DNA from 2 places in the Ruminococcus sp. NK3A76 genome. Region 2 is predicted to be linked to the other one. Evidence: riboswitches for the same ligand, from Rfam matches in the RefSeq annotation. Region 2 holds a riboswitch; the other holds the start of a gene.

Region 1 (4,426 bases), 1.9 Mb from region 2:
AGCACGCTCACGCAAAGCCCTGCGCATAGCATCGGCCGCCTGTGAGTCGACAGATTACCGATAACGTCATCGTCCGAGAAAATGTGATACCCAAGCATGAAAAGATAAAGGCAACACCGCCGGGCCACCGGCGGATACCTTTGCACGCCATCCACTTGCAAATTTTCCGTCATATTACCCAAATTTACCTTGAAATATGTTAGTATTCCTGCGGTAAATTTAGCCAATCTGACGAAAAATTTGACTGCGTGTCTGACGTACAATGGCCCAGCGGTGTTGCCTAAAGGTATTCAAGTATGCTCTTGCCGCCGATAGACAGCAGCTCGTGGAATACTATGATTGGCAACCCGGCAAGCAGTATCATCACGGTCGGGTGTCTGCTGCTTTTTAAGACGGCTGTGTTTATCCTTTTTTGCAGCCCTGATGTGGCAATGAAAAGGCAGGATATCACAAACAGATATGCCAGAAACCATAGATGCCCGACAGAAAACCCACCGTCAGCACCTGTCATGTCCGTGAGCTTTGTGAAGAACACTTTGTAATGCAAGACAAACGAGCCGCTATATCCGCAGTTGAAGCGGTCGGCAAGGTATGTCATTACCGGCATTATCATCAATGTTCCGATAGTAAGAGGTATAAGCAGCTTTGTGACACGCTCTTTTATGTATTCGGCGGCCGTCCTCCTGCATAATGAATACTTAGTGCTCACCCCAGCCAGCAAAAACAGCAGCGGCATAAGAAAAGGGCTTTGAAAAACGACTATGCTGATAACGGCACGGCTGCCATGCAGGGTGATGTAGTTGGGCTCGCCCCATGTGTTGAATGCCATAGCTGCGTGGTATATTATAAGAACGCTTATAGCGCTCCACCTGATATTGTCAATGTAGTGCTTTCGCATTTTCGGGTTCACCCCCCATGGTCTTATTATATCAGACAGGCTATTAAAAGTCAATTGACTGATTGCAGGCCTTGTGGTATAATAAGATAGCGAGGTGCAGCTATGAACAAACACAAAACAGTAATGTATAACGGAATGGAATGTACGCTGTATGACAGCTATCTTGGCATAGACAGCGGACCTGTCGTAAGGATAAACAGTCCACAGGATACCGACAAGGCCTATGCACTCGGCTTTGAGTGTGTAGGGTTCCCTGACGAGTTGGTAAAGCCTGTCACAGCGGAGGAATACGAGCAGCTTGTTATGACCGGGAGCTGTTGAATACCTGTAAAGGCAAGCCGAAAAAGGAGGTGCATCGTATGCGCTCAAAAACGATAACAGAGCTTAAATATTCAAACACCAACACATATCTTATCACCGGCAAGAAAGGCAGCCTGCTTTTTGACACAGGCTGGGCAGGGACTTTCCCTTTGCTTTGCCGGGCGCTTGGCGAGAAAAAGCTGAGGCTGCAGGATATTGACTGCCTGCTGATATCGCACTTTCACCCCGACCATATGGGCATAGCGCAGCAGATAGCAGACAGCGGCGTGACTATAGCAGTCGCAGATGTGCAGCAAGGCTTTTTGCACAGCAGCGACCATGTATTTGAAAAGGAGAACAACACACAGTTTATCCCGATAGACGACAGCAAAGTGAGGGTGATAACAATTGATACCAGCCGCAGCTTTCTTAGCGGGCTCGGCATCGACGGCGAGCTGATACACACCCCCGGCCACAGCGACGACAGCATATCGCTATGGCTCAAAAGTGAGTGTGCGCTGTTTGTGGGTGATCTAAACCCTCTCTACGAGCTTGAGGTGCACAAGGGCACGCAGATAGAGCAAAGCTGGAACACGCTGCTTGCACTTGAGCCGAAGACAGTTTACTACGGCCATGCAAAGCCTGCACAGCCTGACAGTCGGGCGGCTCAGAAGCCCGGACTTTCCGGCAAGGATACATACGCACTTGTCAAAAGGATAACCAAGATGGTAGACAAGGGATATACTGCCGAGGATATAGAGCAAAAGACCGGGGCGGATAGGGTGTTCATTCAGGACGTTGCGAGAATGTATCTGACACATCAGAACGTAAGCGTTCAGGGCATTCTTGACAGGATAGAGATAAAGGGAAGATAAAACATCACCTGGCAGGAGATACCTGTCGGGTGTTGCCTTTATTATTCAGGACGGAGCAGGGATATGTCAAATGGTGGGAGAAACAATGTCATCATACACAATATATAGTCCCCTTATTTATCTAATGTGCCAATAATTAGTGATAAATGCCGCTTTCTATTGACAAGCGGACTCCTTAGTGGTATAATTTATGTATAGTAAATGGGCAAACCTGCCGAAAGGCAGCGACGCAAAGCCAAGGGTCTAACCTCGTATGAGTATGACAGCCGGTTGCCGGGGGCGTGAGCTTCTGTTATATGGCAATTATTGTTGGCAATGCGTTTATTTGTGACGTGTTGTCTTTTTTGTTTTTAGCTTCGTCAGAAAAGACAGCATGATATGCTTGAGGGTTTCCTCCTTTATCCCGATAAAGCGATTTTTCATATTACTACCCCTATAGAATAAGGGCTTGGCACCGGGATGTGTCAAGCCCCTATTTTCTTTTTGTGGTATTGCAGGTGCTTGAAGCGGCCGCAAAAATGTGGTATAATAGCAGCATAGTATAACAGATGCAGGAGTGAGCGATATGACAGAGCTTGAAATAATGAAGCGTGCAAAAATGTATCTTGACAGCCTTGCAATGGGTGTTGATCCTCTGACCGGGCAGCCTGTCAGGGAAGGAGACATCGTGAGAAACCAGCGTATATCAAAATGCCTGACGTATGTCTCGGGCGTGCTCGAAAGTGTTATCGAGGAAGGCGCTGAAAGAGAGAGGACAGTGCGCCTTCGCAGTGCCGATAAGGAGTATTTCTCGCTGACTGAGGAGCAGATAGACTCGCTGCAGCCGACAGTACAGCCGCTATCAGTCTCAAAGCTGGCAGCATATATAAACGAGCTTATCGACAGCGGAAGAATGCGCAAGCTCACAAGAACGGCCGTCGTCGCATGGCTTGTTGATGCAGGCTTTCTGAGCGAGGAGACAACTGACGCAGGACGGAAAATAACAAAGCCCACAGATGCAGGCCGTGAGATAGGCATATACGAATCAGAGCTTGAAGACGAGACGGGCAGGGTGATAAGGTATGTCACCTACAACAAAAGCGCACAGCAGTTTGTCTTTGATAATATCACCGCCATAGCCGAGGTCTGCCGACAGGAGGCTGACCTTAAGGAAGAACTTAAGCGCAGCAAGTATGAAAACCGGGGCAAGCCCTGGACGCAGGACGAGACTGAGAGCCTTCGTGTGATGTATGAATGCGGCATGAGCCTTAATGACATCTCGGCAGAGCTTCGCCGTACAAGGGCAGGCATCAGGGAGCGGCTCATCTTTATGGGGCTTATGAGCCGTGGGCAGTAAGGCGATGCGAAGGTGACATATGATAACAAACTCCTCCGGGTAAAATGTGAACGCCCGGGGCATGGCTGCGGAAAGTAGCTTGAATGGATCTCCAGAAGTTTGTCGATGCTATGTATTCGCCTACCTGTATAGTGTCTGTGGAAAAAACACCTGACGGCGGCTATGGCAGTATCTGTATCGCTGCTGTGAATAACAAATACGGCGAGATGATAGAAAAGCGTGTTAAGGACGAGCTCGGGGCAACAGATTGGGAGTTTGTGCCGGGGCTGCCCGCTCTCGCAGGACGATGCCGCAAGCCTTGTCGCAGGCGAGCAATAGCTTTTTTCCCCCCCTTGCTGCAATTGCCGGTGAGGGGGAGTTTTTATTCTTGCCAATAGGTCAAAATGATGAAAAACCCGGCGTTATTTTATTGTTAAGTACAATTGACAAAATGCCCTGTTTCTGCTATAATTAAAGTGATAAAGGCTGCCCTTATCATTTTTGATTCGCAGCCGGTATGAAATGGAGGTATCGCTATGGGAATGACAATAACACACACACTTGATAACGGGATACTGACTGTCAGCTTAGGCGGCAGGATAGATACTACAAACGCAGCAGAGGCCGAGGAGAAGGCGCTTGCGGCCGTGTCGCAGAGCGGTGCTTCAAAGCTGATACTTGATATGTCAGAGCTTGAATATATATCAAGCGCAGGCTTAAGAGTGCTCATGAAGCTGAGAAAGCTCTCAGACGAGCCGCCGCAGATGATAAACGTATCTTCTCAGATATATGACATACTCGAAACGACCGGCTTTACCGAGCTGTTTGAGGTGTCAAAGAAAAAGCGTGAGATAAGCGTTGACGGCTGCGAGATAATAGGCAAGGGCTTCTACGGCACTGTTTACAGGATAGATGATGAAACGGTGGTCAAGGTCTATGAATCGGCCGACAGCCTTGCTATGATACAGAATGAAAAGCGCCTTGCCAAAACAGCGCTTATAGCAGGCGTGCCTACTGCGATATCCTATGATATCGTCA
Region 2 (4,426 bases):
CAAAGGAGAGGGAAGACGTCTCAAAGGACAGATAACACAGACCGCCGCTGAGCAAAAAACTCAGCGGCGGTTTATCATATTAGTATTCGTGTCTTTCAGGCATTAATACACCAACTCAAAAACTCTTTGCTAAAGTGAGCAGTGTTATGGAGTCAGTTCGTTCGCTTTTTAATTCATATATCTCATCAACCGTAAGCTGCAGCCCGGTAGGATTTCTGCCGATGATGATGTACTGATTCTTGCTGTCAAAGGCAATATAGCTGCGCATACTGTCATCAAGCAGAATGTCCGCATTGTCTATCACAAACAGCTTGCCTTCGGATCGCTTTATCGAGCCCTTATATGTTTTTTTATTCAGGTCGAGATAGTTAAAGCACCGTACATTCTTGTCCTCAGCGGCATACTCCTCTAAAAAAGAATACAACGCAGATTTTCCCGTTCCCGAATCTCCGCTGATGAATGTCACATTTGATCCGAGATGAAGATCGACTTCAAAGGAAGTGTGCTTGGTCTGAATATGATCGGTCACGATCGGTTTAATCTTCATTTGTCCACCACTCCTTCAAAGCCTCGTAGGAATCTATTACTTTCGTGCCGTTTTTGTCGCAGACATTGACCTTATCCATTTCAAATGAAACAAACGGATAGCTGCAATAAACATTACCCTGCGGCAGCGCATAGATCACATCGAGTGCATTGTCACCGCATTCGCAAATATCGAATATCTTGTCGGGATTGTACATGATGTTCAACGCAGTCTTGCAGCCGGTCGAGAGCTTGTCGATATTCAGAACAGTACCATTGAACCTCGAACTTATCGTGTATTTACTGAGCATTTTTGACTGATCTATATTTTCGATTATCTCAGCCGCCTTGTCATCAAGCTGCTCGACAGTATGTTTGTTGAAATATATATCGTTGAGCGTCACAAGCTCCATGCCATTCTTGGAGGGCTTCTTTTTATATACAGTTATCATTTTATTCCAGCCTCCTTAAACGCATTTTGCAGAACTGAATGCTCTATTATCTGTTCCATTTTCTCGGTCAAAGTCAGCCTGTTAATGTTAAGACCGCATATATCATCAGCCTGTCTGTCAGCCCACTCACAGCAGTTGTTTATAAAGCAATGACCTACCTGCGATTTATCGGTTTCAAAGCCTGTGTTTCTCGTTATTTCATACAGTATCTTTGCTGCTATCATTTCAGTATTCTTTTTGTCGGAAAAGTTATACTTGTTTTTGAAATCATTCAGCTCCGCAGCAGTCTCGCTGCCGGTGATGAGCTTGATATAAGATCTTCTTGCTTCGAGCATATCACGGCGTTTGTCTTTCAGATCGTCGTTCTCTGCAAACACCCAGTTTTCCAGCATTTCAAAGGAAAGAAGTGAAAATTCAAAAGAATGGATACTTATCTTCCTTACATTATTCTTGCCTGAAATAGTCCTGTATAAACGTTTTGTTTCACGCATCACATCAGGATTGTCTACTGCGTCATCTATAAGTATGTAGTATATGTTTCCGTCATTCTTGATCTGTTCTGCGGCTTTGTTCAGTTTTGAATTGTTATTCTTGGTCTCGACGATGTGGTCGGGATAAAGCGAGCTAAACAGAGCTTTCCAAAACTGATAACCGGAGCCTTGATCCTCGCACCAAACGTAATATTTCATATTATTGTTTCTACTTGCCTTAAACATATCACATTGATCATATCCGCTTTACATAGACTATATACCAAATGTATTATATCACAAAACAGCTATAAAAGCAAGTCCCATAATACCTCGGCAGCGGATAGCCTATCTGGTTTTATCCTAAATAATGGTTACTTTATCCCCAGCCTTTTTCCTAGATCCACCATTGCACCGATAAATGCCATATCTTTATCCTCTGTCAATACCATCAGTGACGGGTCCCTCTGGCAGATACGCCGCCGCACCAAACGCCATTGCAAGCGCCGCGGCACATGAAATAAATCTCTTAAACATATAATCACTCCCTCTGCAATATAAAACAAGGCAACACGCCCATGACGCATTGCCTTATGATCCGAATATATCAAGAACACATCGTCCTCGGCAACCGGCTGTCATACCTTTCGGCTTAGACCCTTTGGCTTTGCGTCATCATTTTTCAATGATTTTGCCTATTTTGTTTGTTATACCATAAATGAGTTTGGGTGTCAATTATTGGTAAGTGCATACTATAATAATTGACCATTTGCACAAAATGAAGATATCGTATTTGTACATATGATCATTCCGACTCCTTGACCTCACAATTGTCAATGCCGAATTCAAGCATAAGGTTTATAAGCTCGTTTCTTGAGCGGTTTGTTTCTACTGAAAGAGCCTCCAGCTTTTCGACTGTTTCCTCCTTTATCCTGACGGAAAACACCTTGTATCCATCGTCGCCTTTTATCTTTGAGCGCTTTGTAATTTCAAGCTTTTTAGCCATAGTATATCACCTCTACACATATATTATAACTTGACTAACCGATATTATATATGTTATAATCTATGTTATATAATATGTTACGGGTGATGAAATGAAAGAAAAAACAGTTGTATTTATAGGCCACAGCGATATTACCGGACTGGACACAGAAAAGCTGACTGCAAAAATAACAGAGCTGATAAATAAAGGATACACCGATTTTATGTCGGGTGGAATGGGTGGTTTTGACAGAGTATCGGCAAAAACTGTCTATGGACTGAAAAGAAAATATCCTCATATAAAGAATATTCTTGTTATTCCATACCTTGATTATAACATATATGACAGGTCAATTTTTGATGAGGTGATTTTCCCCGAATGTCTTGAAAATGTCCCACACAGAGCTGCTATTCCAAAAAGAAATGAGTATATGATAAGCACAGCATCGGCGGCGGTTTGTTTTGTAAGGCATATTACGGGCGGTGCGGCGAAAAGTTTGGATATGCGAAAAAATGTGGCTTAATCATACATAACGTTGATTAAAATTTTTAATCGCACGAATCAGAATAGTTTGTCCCTTATTACTGCGCTGTAGTAGATTTCTACACTGTAGGAATGGAGAATTTTGAAGTAAGTTGTTCTCTTTATAGAGTTTAAAAAGCATTTGCCCGACATAATCGGTGAAAGCCCTCAGCCTTGCAGATTAGGGTAAACTCCGAGAAAAATTGAAATTAATATACAGAAATAATAAAAAAAAGGACGGTTTTGAGCCGTCCTTTATGTTTATAGATATCTTTAAAGCCAAATATCAAAGTACATTACCAATTAGCTTTATAGATCTCTAAGTACCTCTGCAAAATCTTCAAGGTTATACGCTCCTTCGATAGAGTTCTGATCGAAAGTCATAAAATACTTGAATTTTCTTCCTGCTTGTGCCGCCCAAGTTTGTCCGAGTTTCAGTTTTGTTCTGCTGTCACCGTTGTCACGGTCATCGCCCTTTGCTTCGACAAGGACGATTTTACCTGATTTCATCATCACAATAAAATCAGGGTAATGGTTGATAAAACCATTGATATGAAAGCCTTTTTTCTCAATGATCCTATGCCACCACAGAACGCCCTCACAGCCTGCTATCACATCAAGAGTACGGCGTTCAAAGTTATTCATCTTGTCCCATTCTGCTTCATACAGCGATTTCGGTACTTTATCCGTGGATTCGGACGGAGTTATCACCATAGGAAAAGTATATGTAGCATCGGTGAATACACGGTCACGCTCGATAAGATCATAGAAACGCTCTTGCATATAGGCTTCACGCAGAGTTTTTATCTTCTCCTTGATTCGTGTAGCATAAGTGATATAAGAGGTTTCAAGTGCTGCCAGATTGTCCTCGGTCATGTTCGCTATGATACGGCGGACATAATTCTCAACCTCTGAGGTGCTGAAAGCGTTATCACGGTTGATCTCATGGCAAATCAACTTTGTGCAGTGTTCAATCTTTTCTTCAGGAGCGAGTTTCGCAAGGAGCTTACGCATATATTCATCATCGAGAGAGGACAGTTTTTTGTATTTCGGCACAGCCTCACCCTGGCTCTCGACATCTATCTCAAACATTTCGCCTGTTGACAAGCTAAATGTAACAGAAGCGTCCTGCTCACTCAGAGAAAAACCTTTCATCAGGCTTTCTTTTGTCAGCAGAGCCGTATTGCCCCCGAAAAGATCGGGAACAGATTCAATGCAGAACTGTGGTATTTTCAGTTCCTGCACCCGTTCGGTGAACTGCTCCTGAACACGATATGATTTCAGTATACCATCAAGCTCATCGCTCGTCCATCCATTATCTTGCTTTGTTTCTTCCTCGTATTGCTCCGCTGTTTCCTCAGCCTGCGAGATCATTTCTTCTACGGACGGCGGAGCTGTTTTTACAGTTTCCGAGTACGGCGCAGGCTCGACAGGTGTATGAATATCCGAGAAATCATCTTCTGTTTCTGCTT

The links. A riboswitch is a leader RNA that binds a small molecule or an ion and turns the genes downstream of it on or off. The one in region 2 is predicted to bind cyclic di-GMP.
Region 1: it holds a riboswitch for cyclic di-GMP, as region 2 does, so the genes downstream of both, CD05_RS0100965 (hypothetical protein) here and CD05_RS0109665 (hypothetical protein) in region 2, are expected to answer to the same signal.

What each region holds. Positions count from the first base shown of each region.
Region 1 is NZ_JMMA01000002.1:169,209-173,634, forward strand. It holds gene CD05_RS0100940 (hypothetical protein) at 1-11, opposite strand, end outside; gene CD05_RS0100945 (acyltransferase family protein) at 281-898, opposite strand; gene CD05_RS0100950 (hypothetical protein) at 1,001-1,219, shown strand; gene CD05_RS0100955 (MBL fold metallo-hydrolase) at 1,258-2,073, shown strand; cyclic di-GMP riboswitch class I at 2,268-2,351, shown strand; gene CD05_RS0100965 (hypothetical protein) at 2,639-3,409, shown strand; gene CD05_RS0100970 (hypothetical protein) at 3,493-3,786, shown strand; gene CD05_RS19320 (anti-sigma factor antagonist) at 3,925-4,426, shown strand, end outside.
Region 2 is NZ_JMMA01000002.1:2,080,499-2,084,924, forward strand. It holds gene CD05_RS0109650 (MATE family efflux transporter) at 1-35, shown strand, start outside; gene CD05_RS0109655 (hypothetical protein) at 116-547, opposite strand; gene CD05_RS0109660 (DUF4869 domain-containing protein) at 537-977, opposite strand; gene CD05_RS0109665 (hypothetical protein) at 974-1,666, opposite strand; cyclic di-GMP riboswitch class I at 2,071-2,153, opposite strand; gene CD05_RS0109675 (ribbon-helix-helix protein, CopG family) at 2,253-2,453, opposite strand; gene CD05_RS18175 (SLOG family protein) at 2,545-2,955, shown strand; gene CD05_RS0109685 (DEAD/DEAH box helicase family protein) at 3,264-4,426, opposite strand, start outside.